3 regions of the Candidatus Pelagibacter sp. HIMB1509 genome follow, and region 2 is predicted to be linked to each of the others. Evidence: riboswitches for the same ligand, from Rfam matches in the RefSeq annotation. Region 2 holds a riboswitch; each other region holds the start of a gene.
What was found. A riboswitch is a leader RNA that binds a small molecule or an ion and turns the genes downstream of it on or off. The one in region 2 is predicted to bind S-adenosylmethionine.
Positions count from the first base shown of each region.

Region 1: linked by a shared signal. The riboswitch ahead of ACTTBO_RS05155 (O-acetylhomoserine aminocarboxypropyltransferase/cysteine synthase family protein) and the one ahead of ACTTBO_RS02120 (homocysteine S-methyltransferase family protein) in region 2 are both predicted to bind S-adenosylmethionine.
Region 3: linked by a shared signal. The riboswitch ahead of ACTTBO_RS03425 (homocysteine S-methyltransferase family protein) and the one ahead of ACTTBO_RS02120 (homocysteine S-methyltransferase family protein) in region 2 are both predicted to bind S-adenosylmethionine.

Region 1 covers NZ_JBNAIU010000001.1:968,365-972,474, forward strand. The annotation lists gene argC (N-acetyl-gamma-glutamyl-phosphate reductase) at 1-56, opposite strand, end outside; gene rpsI (30S ribosomal protein S9) at 90-527, opposite strand; gene rplM (50S ribosomal protein L13) at 529-987, opposite strand; SAM riboswitch class V at 1,130-1,196, shown strand; gene ACTTBO_RS05155 (O-acetylhomoserine aminocarboxypropyltransferase/cysteine synthase family protein) at 1,199-2,527, shown strand; gene ACTTBO_RS05160 (COX15/CtaA family protein) at 2,555-3,580, opposite strand; gene ACTTBO_RS05165 (chorismate mutase) at 3,624-3,914, shown strand; gene ACTTBO_RS05170 (bL33 family ribosomal protein) at 3,916-4,107, opposite strand; gene ACTTBO_RS05175 (MerR family transcriptional regulator) at 4,108-4,110, opposite strand, start outside.
Region 2 covers NZ_JBNAIU010000001.1:406,112-410,221, forward strand. The annotation lists gene ACTTBO_RS02095 (quinone oxidoreductase family protein) at 1-472, opposite strand, end outside; gene ACTTBO_RS02100 (pirin family protein) at 476-1,312, opposite strand; gene ACTTBO_RS02105 (DoxX family protein) at 1,313-1,690, opposite strand; gene ACTTBO_RS02110 (CDGSH iron-sulfur domain-containing protein) at 1,694-1,930, opposite strand; gene ACTTBO_RS02115 (winged helix-turn-helix transcriptional regulator) at 2,056-2,415, shown strand; SAM riboswitch class V at 2,560-2,625, shown strand; gene ACTTBO_RS02120 (homocysteine S-methyltransferase family protein) at 2,692-3,750, shown strand; gene ACTTBO_RS02125 (haloacid dehalogenase type II) at 3,753-4,110, opposite strand, start outside.
Region 3 covers NZ_JBNAIU010000001.1:664,430-668,539, forward strand. The annotation lists gene ACTTBO_RS03415 (YbaK/EbsC family protein) at 1-205, shown strand, start outside; gene ACTTBO_RS03420 (DMT family transporter) at 202-1,083, shown strand; gene ACTTBO_RS03425 (homocysteine S-methyltransferase family protein) at 1,076-1,981, opposite strand; SAM riboswitch class V at 1,989-2,051, opposite strand; gene ACTTBO_RS03430 (putative 2OG-Fe(II) oxygenase) at 2,143-2,733, opposite strand; gene ACTTBO_RS03435 (sulfite exporter TauE/SafE family protein) at 2,770-3,516, opposite strand; gene ACTTBO_RS03440 (molybdenum cofactor synthesis domain-containing protein) at 3,531-4,031, shown strand; gene ACTTBO_RS03445 (YqaA family protein) at 4,012-4,110, opposite strand, start outside.

The DNA of each region.
Region 1 (4,110 bases), 560 kb from region 2:
AATTGAACACCAATATATCCTGTAGATCCGGCAACTAATGCATTAAGCTTAGGCATTTTTTATTATAGCAGTTTAAATTGTAAAAAAAATTATCTTTTAGAAAACTGGAAGCTTCTTCTAGCTTTTCTTCTACCAGGTTTTTTTCTCTCAACAGCTCTAGAGTCTCTGGTTGTAAGCTTTTCGGTTTTCAATGTTGTTTTTAAATTTTCATCAAAGAGAACCAAAGCTTTAGAAATACCATGAACCATAGCTCCAGCTTGACCTGTGGGTCCGCCACCTTTTACGCTACATCTAACATCATAATCTGTAGCTTGATTTATAATTTCAAAAGGTCTTGTAATTTGCATTTTGTGAATTTCATCAGCAAAATATTCATTATATAATTTACCATTTACATAAATTTTACCAGAACCTTTTTTTAACCATACTTTTGCTATTGAGGTTTTTCTTCTACCAGTTGCATACTTACTATCTTTAAAATCTAATTTTAGCTTAGGAGTTTTTGTAATTGACTGTAAGTTTTCCATATTAATTTCTTGCTATGTTTTTATTGTTTAGTTTATCTAATTCTATAAGTTTTGGATTTTGTGCAGCATGAGGATGTGCACTTCCAGAATAAATTTTTAATTTTGTTAATTGTTTTCTACCCAAAACACCACCTGGCAACATTCTTTTAACTGCTAGTTTCAAAGTTTCTCCAGGTTTTTTTTCATGAAGTTTTTCTGGTGTAGTAACTTTAATTCCACCAGGATGACCTGTATGTCTATAGTACTTTTTATTTTGAAACTTCTTACCAGTAAATTTTGCTTGTTCGATATTTTTTACTACAACAAAATCTCCATCATCCATGTGAGGTGTATAAGTAGTTTTATTTTTACCTCTAATAATATTAGATACAACGGTCGCTAATCTTCCAACAACTGCGTTTTTTGCATCTATCTCGTACCAAGATGATGTAACTTGATCTTTTTTTGTGAATTTTGTCATTGTGCGAGGATTAATACTATTAAATTATTTAAAGTCAATTTTATATTTAGCTTGTAAAACATAACTAATATGCTATTTATCTCTTGCCGATTTGATCCTATTGCGGGCATAAAACTGCTAAAATGGAATTTTCATAAAATTTTAAATCGGTAGGCATTTGAACTGTATTGTGCGCCTTGCATAAAGCAAAAGCACTAAAAAAGGAGTAAAAATGAGTACAAAAAGAAATAATCCAGAAACTATTGCGATACATGGTGGAGATTACAGAAGTGATCCAGCTACAAATTCAGTAGCAGTTCCAATTTATAGAACAACCTCGTATCAATTTAATAACACTGAACATGCAGCTAATTTATTTGCGTTAAAAGAGTTTGGAAATATCTATACGCGGATAATGAATCCAACTAACGATGTGTTGGAAAAGAGAATCGCTGCTCTTGAAGGTGGTCTTGCAAGTTTAACTGTTGCTTCTGGTCAAACTGCATCTACTTTTGCGATATTAAACGTTGCTCAAGCTGGAGACAATATTGTTAGTTCAACGGATCTATATGGCGGAACAGTTTCGTTGTTTACACATACTTTAAGTAAGCTTGGTATAGAAGTAAGGTATGCAGATCCGTCTGATCCAAAAAACTTTGAAAAAGCAATAGACGATAAAACTAGAGCTTTTTATGGAGAAACATTACCAAACCCATATTTAAGAGTTTTTCCAATTAAAGAGGTTTCGGATATTGGGAGAAAATATAACATTCCATTAATCTTGGATAACACTGCTGCCCCTGTAATTTGTAAACCAATTGAACATGGTGCTGCTGTGGTTGTTTATTCTTTAACAAAATATATAGCAGGTCATGGAACAGTAGTTGGAGGTGCACTAGTAGATGGTGGAAATTTTGATTGGACAGCAGATCCAAAAAGACAGCCACTATTTAATGAACCTGATGCAAGTTATGGAGGTGTTGTTTGGGGTAAAGCTGTGCCTGAATTAACAGGTGCAAATGTTGCTTTTGCAGTAAGAGCAAGAGTAACCTTGTTAAGAGATCTAGGATCAGCACTTTCTCCAGATAATGCATTCGGCGTAATACAAGGACTTGAAACAGTTGCTTTAAGAATGAAACAACACTGTGATAATGCTGCAAAAGTGGTTGAGTACTTAAAAAATCATAAAGCTGTTGAGAGAGTAATTTATTCCACTGAACATAATGAAGAGATATCAAGTCGAGCAAAAAAATATCTGAAAAATGGTAATGGTGCTTTAGTTGGTATTGAATTAGCTGGTGGTATCGAAGCTGGTAAAAAGTTCATTGAGGCTTTAAAAATGTTTTATCACGTTGCAAATATAGGTGATGCTAGAAGTTTAGCAATACACCCGGCAACAACTACTCACAGTCAATTAAACGATGATGAATTAGCTGCTTCAGGTGTAACGCCAGGATATGTTAGGCTTTGTATTGGTTTAGAACATATTGATGATATCATTGATGATTTAGATCAAGCTTTAGATAAATCATCAAAAGGTAATTTAAAAGCAGTTAGTTAATTTTATTTATATGTCTACAAATAGAAATTAATTAATCTGTCTTTTGTATTTTGAGATAAATATAAAATACAAAGTTGAAAGTATTATCAAAATAGAATTTATCTGGTGTAAAGATGCAAATAACATTTTTACTCCAGATAAAATAGTTATCACTCCAAGAAAAATTTGAAAAGCCAAAGTCAAACCAATTAAAGTAATAGGTTTGTATAATTTTTTGTTTCCAGTATTAATTACTTTAAAGAGGATTAGGGCATATATGACTATAATTAAGTATGCTAAATTTCTATGTATAAATTGAACAATAGAGGGATTGTCAAAAACTTTTAAATTCAAAAAGTCTTTAAAACTACTATCATCAGGAAAATAATTAACACCCATCAATGGCCAAGTGTTATAAATTTTACCAGCATCCATACCAGATACAAAAGCGCCTATAATTAGTTGCAAAAATAATAAAACTAAAAAAATTTTTACTATAAAAAGATTAATAGAAAATGTTTGATTTGAAGAGGATGATAACTTTAAAAATTGCCAATATACAATTGATAAAATGATAAAAGCTGTTACCAAATGTATTGCTAGTCTATAATGACTAACATCTATTCTCTCAACTAATCCACTTGATACCATGTACCAACCCAAAAATCCTTGAAAACAAACTAGTAAAAAAATAAGTCCATATTTTTTTATAATCCAAAGTCCATGTTTTACTGAAAAATAAACCATTGGGAGTAATACTGTTAAACCAATTATTCTCCCTAACTGCCTGTGTCCCCATTCCCACCAAAATATTACTTTAAATTCATCAAGAGTTATATTGAAGTTTTGTTGGCTGTATTCAGGAATTGTTTTATATAAACTAAAATATTCTAACCATTTTTCATTTGTAATAGGTGGAAAAAAACCAACAAATAATTCCCAAGTGGTAATTGATAGACCAGAGTCAGTTAATCTAGTCAAGCCTCCAACTAATATTATTAAAGAAACTAAAACTAATAATGACAGCATCCACAATTTAAGTTGATTATTTAAATGATTATTCTCACTGTACATGCTCAGATAAATATAATAATTATTAAGTATTCCAATAAATTAAATGTCGCCAAATAATAAAAAAAAACTAGATTTAATAAGAGTTAAGCTAGATAAATTAGATAATAAACTGTTATCACTTATAAAATATAGAACAAAACTAGTTGAGGAAGTTTTAAAGCTTAAAGAATTTAAAAAAGAAATCGTAGATAAGAAAAGAATTAATTTTATTTTAAAAAAAATTAAAGCAAAATCCTTAAAACAAGGCATAGATCCAAAAATAACTAATCGTATTTGGAAAAATATGATTTGGTCTTATATTGATTACGAAAGAAGAAATTTTAAAAAAAAATAGTTTATTTACTATGTGGTGGAAGCTTTTTTTCCACAAACATTTCGTGTTTTCTTGTAACTGGATTATATTTTTTTGCAGATAATTTCACTTTTGCTTTCTCACCACCCGCTGGTTTTTTTACATAATAAAAGTAAGGACTATCTGGTTTAGCTTCAGGCACCATTCTAACTTTTACGTGTGTTTTTTTTGCCATTTA
Region 2 (4,110 bases):
ATTGTCCAAATATTTGACCAACACCACCAGCTGCTGCATGGAATAAAATATCTTCACCTGATTTTACAGGATAAGTTTTATGTAAAAGATAAAAGGTAGTTATTCCTTTTGTCATCAAAGTTGCTGCTGTTTCTAAATCAACACTATCAGGAACTTTTACCAAGTTTTTAGTTGGGTAATTTCTATGAGTTGAATAGGCACCAAGAGGAGCTGCACAGTATGCAACTTTATCTCCAACTTTAAAATCTTTTACATCTGAGCCAACTTTAGTTATTTCTCCAGCTCCCTCTAGACCTATTGGAGAGGGTAGAGTTAATGGATAAAGTCCTGATCGATGATAAGTATCAATATAATTTAAACCAATTGCATGGTTTTTAATCGTTACTTCATCAGATTTTGGTTCCTCAAGCTTAAGTTCTTTGTATTCTAAAACTTCTGGTCCACCTGCTTTTGATATTATAACTGAATTCATAATTTATTTTACAAATGTACCATTATGATAATCTTGAACAGCTTGCAAGATTTCTGCTTTAGTATTCATCACAAAAGGACCACCTCTTGCAATTTCTTCATTTATCGGTTTTCCAGATATTACAAGAAATTTAGCATCTGTTTTTGCTTTAACTTTAAGCTCTTCACCTTTTGTTAATAATATTAAAGTACTATCTTTAACTTCATCATGCTTTTCATTGCCAATTTCAATTTCACCATTAATTAGATAAATAAATGTATTGTGAGTTGGTGGAATGCTAAAATTAAATTCTTTATCTTTTTTTAACTCTACATCAAAATAAACTGGTTCTACATTGTGACCTTTTACAGGTCCTTCAGCGTTTTCAAATTTACCTGCAATAACTTTTACTTGTTTCTCATTATCTTTATGAACACTCATTTTATCAGCATCTATATAAATGTATTCAGGCTTACTCATTTTCAATTTAGCAGGCATGTTAATCCATAGTTGAAAGCCATGAAGTCTTCCTTCTTTCATAGCTGGCATCTCTGAATGAATAATACCACTTCCTGTTTTCATCCACTGAACATCACCTGCGGTCATTCTTCCTTCACCACCAGTGCTATCTTTATGTTCAAAATCTCCAGCGAGCATATATGTAACGGTTTCAATGCCTCGATGTGGGTGAGGAGGAAAACCAGCAATATAATCTTCGCTATTTTCAGATCCAAATTCATCTAGCATTAAGAAAGGATCAAAGTAATTTGGTTCAACACCAATACTTCTTTTTAATTTTACTCCTGCACCATCTGACGCTGGAATAGGATCTATAATTTTACTTACTTCAATTTTTGACATTTATTTTGCTAATTTCCTTTCTAAACTAAACTCTTTTGTCTCATTTATCACCAAAAATAAAAATCCACCAGCTAATGCTATATTTTTCATAAATGATACAAATTGCATTTGATTACTAAAATCTGTGTGAAAAATAATTGCAGTTGCTATGCAAAATAAACTTAAGAGAGCAGCAGAAATTTTTACTTTATATCCAATTATTATTAATATTGGAGCACCTATCTCAAGAATTATTGCTGGAATTAAAAAAATACCTGGCATTCCCAAAGACTCCATCCAACCAATGGTTCCTTCATAATTTCCAATTTTATTAATTCCACTTAACAAAAACACTAAAGAGATAAATATTCTCCCAACTAAATCTAAAATATTTGTCATGGTCTATTTGTTGTGTGAACCATCACAAAATGGCTGATTGTTAGTTTGTTTACAATTACAGAAATAAATAGTTTTATTTTCTTCAGCTACAAATTTAACTGGTTTAAATTCTGTTCCTCTATGTGACATATCACAAAATGGTTGGCTCTTACTTTGTCCACAAGAACACCATAAGTAATTTTTTCCTTTTTCAACATCAATAGAAATAGGTTGATCTCCTGCTTTTATTCCTTTGCTCATAAATCTCCTTTGCTAATATTTAATCTAAATAATGATCTGGTTAAATTCTGCAAGAACGCAATATTTTCATACTAGTATGTATAATCATACCTTGAAAAATAAAACAAGGTATTTAAATAGGTATTATGAAAAACAATATTGAATGCCCAGCGGAAAGAGCAATTTATTTTCTTGGTGGAAAATGGAAAATCAGAATTTTATTTTATTTATTTAACAATAGAATAGTGAGATTTAATAAACTTAAAAAAGAGTTAAAAACAATCACACAACAAATGTTATCAAAACAACTCAAGGAATTAGAGATTGATGGAATTATAAATAGAAAAGTTCATCAAGTAGTGCCTCCTAAAGTTGAGTATTCTCTTACTGAATTTGGACTTTCTGTTATTCCAATTTTAAAGTCATTTTCTGATTGGAATAAAAAAAATACCAAAACAATATCCTTAAAACTCAACAAAAACTTTGAAGAAAGTAGAATTAGATAAGCCAAATTCTTTTGACTTTTTATTAATTGTATGGTGATATTGGTTAAGCGCTGATTTAAGTTAAATTGCGGGCGCTTTACAAATCCAGCTAAAGCGACGTCTCAACCACCGCTTCAGCTGGTGGTTTTTTTTTGAGCTCCTCAAAATTGAACCGGGTATTTGAACCGTATTGTGCACCCAGCATTTTGCTAAAGCACTAAAAAGGAGAAGAGAGTTTTTATTCTAACCCTCTTAGCTAGTTTAAGCTCTTTTCTCCGATTAATTTTGGAGAAAAAAATGACAAATATTTTAAAAGAAAGATTAGATAAAGGACCAGTAATTTGTGCTGAGGGTTTTTTGTTTGAAATAGAAAGAAGAGGCTATATGGCTTCAGGAGAATTTGTACCAATGGTATCTCTTGATCATCCTGAAGTTTTAGAAAATTTACACAGAGAATTTCAACATGCAGGATCTGATATTGTAGAAGCATTTACCTATAATGGTCATAGAGAAAAAATGAGAGTAATTGGTAAAGAGGAATTGCTTGAACCCTTAAATAGATCAGCTCTTAAAATTGCAAAAAAAGTTGCCTTAGATACACCAGAGGGATCACAACCAAATTTAATGGCCGGGAATATATCCAACTCCAATATTTGGAAAGAGGATGACAAGCAAGCTCAAAAAGAAGTTGAAGCTATGTTTACAGAAATGATTGGTTGGGCAGTAGATGAAGGGGCCGATATGTTGATTGGCGAAACTTTTTATTATGCTGAAGAGGCGTTTAAAGCGCTTGAGGTAATGAAAAAAGCTAACTTACCAACAGTGTTAACCATTTCTCCAATGGGTGAAAATATTATGAGGGATGGAAAATCTGTTGTTGATACATGTAAAGAGTTAGAACAAAGAGGAGCTGATGTAGTAGGATTAAATTGTTTTAGAGGGCCAGCAACAATGATGCCTTTTCTAAAGGAGATTAGAAAAGCTGTGAAATGTCATGTTGGAGCATTACCAATCCCATATAGAACTAATGAAAAATATCCAACTTTTTTTAACTTACCAGACAGAGATGATTGTTCTTGCCCATCACCACACGGAAGAACTTTTCCAACAGCACTAGATCCTCATTTTTGTAATAGATATGAAATAGGTCAATTTGCAAAATGGGCAAATATTTTAGGTGTACATTATCTTGGTGTCTGTTGTGGTGCTAACCCAATGTTAATCAGAGAAGTATGTGAGTCTGTTGGATTAAAGGTACCAGCAAGTAAGTATAGAGAAAACATGGAAAATCATTTCATGTATGGAAAAAATAAAAGAATTCCAAAACACATGACTGATTATGGAGATAAAGCTTAGTATTATTTAGTATCTATTTTGGGTAGCAGATCAATTAAGTTTTTGATTTCTAATTTTGGTTGGTAATCAAGTTTATCAAAAATATTATTGCTTCTGTTTACCCAAATAGAATTGTATCCATAGTTCCCTCCCCCAGATACATCCCAAGTATTCGCACTTAAAAAAGCAACTTCATTTTTTTCAATTTTGTATTTTTTTACTGGTATATCATAAACTTTAGAATCAGGCTTAAATACACCAACTTCTTCAATTGAAAAAATATCATCAAATAAATTATTTAAATTATTACTACTTACTAATTCATTTAATAAAGAAGGTGTCCCATTGGAAAGTATTGCTAGTTTAAAATTTTTTTCTTTT
Region 3 (4,110 bases), 260 kb from region 2:
GGCAGTTAAAGAAAACACTGGATATACAATTGGTGGAGTGTCTCCAGTAGGGCACTTGAAGCGATGTAAAATCTTTATTGATAAAAGTCTTGAAAGATTCCCAGATATATTTGGTGCAGCTGGACATCCAAATGCTGTTTTCAAAATAAATTATAATAAGTTAATTGAAATAACAAACGGAACACCAGAAGATATTATTGAATGAGAGAACCAAAACTAATTGATTATAGTTTATTAACGTTGTTAGCATTGATTTGGGCATCTGCTTTTTTTAATATTAAAATAGCAACCTACTCGTTTGGACCTGTTACGATTGCATTTCTAAGAGTTTTTTTTGGTTCAATTCCAGTTTTACTACTTTGCTTTTACAAACAAATTAAAATCGAGGCATTTTCAAAAGATTGGCATTGGTTTGCAATGATTGGATTTATAAATTTAGTAGCTCCGTTTTTTTTAATAGCATATGGCGTTAAATCTGTTCAAAGTAACTTGGCAGCAATTTTAATGTCAACGACTACATTAAGCTCAACTGTTCTAGGACATTTTTTTACTAAAAATGAAAAATTTAATTTAACTAGGACAATTGGAATTTTAATAGGATTTTCAGGAATAGTTTATTTATTTTCAGATAATTTATTAATTAATGAAAATAACTTTACTTCAGCATTATTAATTTTGTTAGGATCTACCTGTTATGTGATTGGAGGTCTTTTAACACTTAAAATTAGCAAGAAAAAAAATGAAAATGTTACCAGTTCAATTTTGATTTGGGCTACTATTATATTATTACCTTTAGTATGTTTGATTGAACAACCTTGGAAAACTGTTCCAAGATTAGATTCTACTATTTCAGTTATTTATCTTGGTTTGGTATCTACTGGAATTGCCTGGTTATTGAGATTTAGAATTTTAATTAACAATGGTTTAATTTTTCAATCTCAAGTATCTTATCTAATTCCAATATTTGGTACTATTTTAAGTTATATCTTTTTAAAAGAATTGGTTACTACTAAAGTTATAATTTCGTTGATAGCAGTTGTTATAGGTATCTATTTTGTAAAAAAAGGTACAAAAGTTAAATAGTATTTTTTATTGCCTCTATATGAGAAGGACGAGTTTCACAGCATCCTCCAAGAATAGTTGCTCCATTTTCTCTAAATTTTTTTGCAAACATTGATATTTTTTCAGGATCTAAATCTTTTCTTTGACCTAAAAAACTATTGGGGTTAGATCCATCATTTTCTTTATACTGAGAAGTATAACCACCTTTTGGTTTAGTTGTTACAAATCCGTTTAATTTGAAACCAAATGGAACTTTAAGTTTTTGAATTTCATCTAAATTATTCTCATAATTTTCAGGCGAAACACATGCTAGAATTACTCCTAGGCAATTTTCAGTAATTATTGAATTAATTTCAGAAATTTTTTCTCCACTTGGTAAAGAGTTACCTTCAGAAATATGAACCCCAACTAAGTATGGTTTATTAAATTTCTTAATAGCTTCTATTCCGCATCTAATTTCTTTGATACTGCTCCAGACATCAAAATAGAAAAAATCTACTGAAGGGTTTAGTATTTCTGCTAATTCCGAATGATCGTTTGTGATTTCTTTTTCACTTCTCTTGTCTTCTTCATATGTCAAATCTTGAGGCGGGAGTCCTCCTGCAATTTTAATATGTGGATTATTTAATTTAGCTTTTTGTGCAATTTCACAGGCTTTCTGATTTAAGAATTTAAATTGATCTTCTATTCCATTTTCTCTCAATCTTTTTCTTCTGGTTGTAAAAGTTGTAGTTACAATTACATCAGCTCCCGATTTAATAAAATCATTATGAATATTAAGTATTAAGTTGTGGTATTTTTCCTCAATTAAAGCATTTGCACTCCACAAAGTTCCTTTAGGTTCCATACCTCTGGCCAATAACTCTTGACCCATTCCACCATCTAAAATTTTTGTTGTTTTAAAAAAATCTTTATTCATTTTATCCTCACTTTTTTAGTGCTTAAGCTACATGCAGGTGCACAATATAGTTCAACTACCTTGCTAATTAGATCTATTGGGAATTTCCATTTTAGCAGTTTATGCCCGCAATAGGATCAAATCGGCAACTAGATTTATATAATATTATTAAAATTTGTAAATTATTTATTAAAAATTATTTTAGCATTGAAAGAAAACGATCTTCTTTCTTCCTCAATATTAAAGGGGTAGGCTGTATGCATTAAGTAGTTTGGAAATATTAAAAGATCGCCTGTTTTTGGTATCAAATTAAAAATACTTTTTGAAAGAAAAGCTCTTTGTCCATTTATAAAATCAATTGTTCCATTTGTTCTTATTTTTTTATTTTTAACATTTTTATTTTTTGTCATATGTTTTGGAATTTTTAAATAACCAACACCTGATAAGTCCCCTTCATGATAATGTATAGGATTATACTCATTTTTATATTGGCTAACGACCCACAGGTTTAAAATTCTAATTTCTTTAATTTTTTTAATATGCTCTTTAGTTAGAAAAATTTTAATATTTTTTATTAATTCTTTTTCCAAATTTTTTTTTATAAAACTTTTAGAAATTTGAACTTCTTTTCTAATTTGACTTGCTAATTTTGAACTATAATCATTTGATTTTGAGAATATTTTTGTATCAACTTCATTGTTAAGTTTTTCTAAAAATTTTTTAGAAATTTTAGATTTTCCTATTGAAGGCCCAAATGGTTTAAAATTTTTCATCAGAGATTAAATATATCAAAAAATAATTAATTCAACTTATGCAATAAGTGTTATGCCCATTCTTATAGCTACAAAAATTACTAGACATGCAGTCATTAGGGCTAATATTTTGTTAGATAGGAATTTTATATTTAAAAAACTTCCAATTTGGCCACCAATTAAGACAGCAATAAATAGTGGCCAGTAATTTAAAAATTCGTTGAAGACTATATCCTTTGTTAATTGTCCACCTATACCAAAAATTGAATTTACTAAAATAAATAAAGATGCAGTACTTGTTATATGCCTTGGAAATCCTGCTTTCATCAAAAATAAAATAGGACTTAAAAATATCCCACCACCAATTCCAACCAAACCAGATACAAAACCGATTATTGATCCTATTAATATTGAGAAAATCAAGGGTATTTTTTTAATAAGAATTTCTTTTTTGTTAAAGGATTTGCTTTCAATAAGTAAAAAAACTCCAGCTAATATTAAAATAAAGAAAAGTAAAATTTCAAATAAATTTTTGTCAATTGATATAGATGCTCCGATAAAAGCAAGAGGTATAGAACCAATTAAGTAAGGATATAGTAAATTAAAATTAATATTTTTTGATTTTAAAAAATTTATAGAATTTCCAGAAACTACAATAATATTACAAATTAAAGCTAAAATTGGAAAAATATAGTAAGGAACATCCCAAATTAAAAGTAAAGCAAGATAAGTGGAGCCACCACCAAATCCTATACTTGAATATAATATTGCAGTTATAAAAAAAAATATTGTAAGTATAATCATTAAAAAATTTATTTATGATTGTAAATATAGCTTTACTAACTGTAACAGATACAAGAACAATTGATAACGATAAATCTGGTGCGATCTTGGTTGAAAAAATTAAAGAGGCCAATCATCAATTAATTGATAGAAAAATTTGTAAAGATAATAAAGCAGATATAGTTAAAATTTTAAAAGATTGGACTAGTCATAAAGATATTGACGTTATCATTACAACTGGTGGCACAGGTTTAACTGGAAGAGATATTACACCTGAAGCTGTTGATGAAATAGCAGATAAACATATTCCAGGATTTGGTGAAGTTTTTAGGACTATTAGTTTAAAAACAGTTGGTACGTCTTCAATTCAATCTAGAGCTTGTGCAGTTCTATCAAATGGTAAATACATATTTGCCTTACCAGGATCCTCAGGAGGAGTAACAGATGCTTGGGACGGTATCCTTAAACATCAATTAGATATTAATCATAAACCTTGTAATTTTGTCGAATTGTTTCCTAGACTAAAAGAGAAATAAAAAAATATCTCATTATTTTTCCAAAACTTACAAGAAATAAAAAAATTAAAAATTTAATTCTCATCGTTCCAGCGATAAA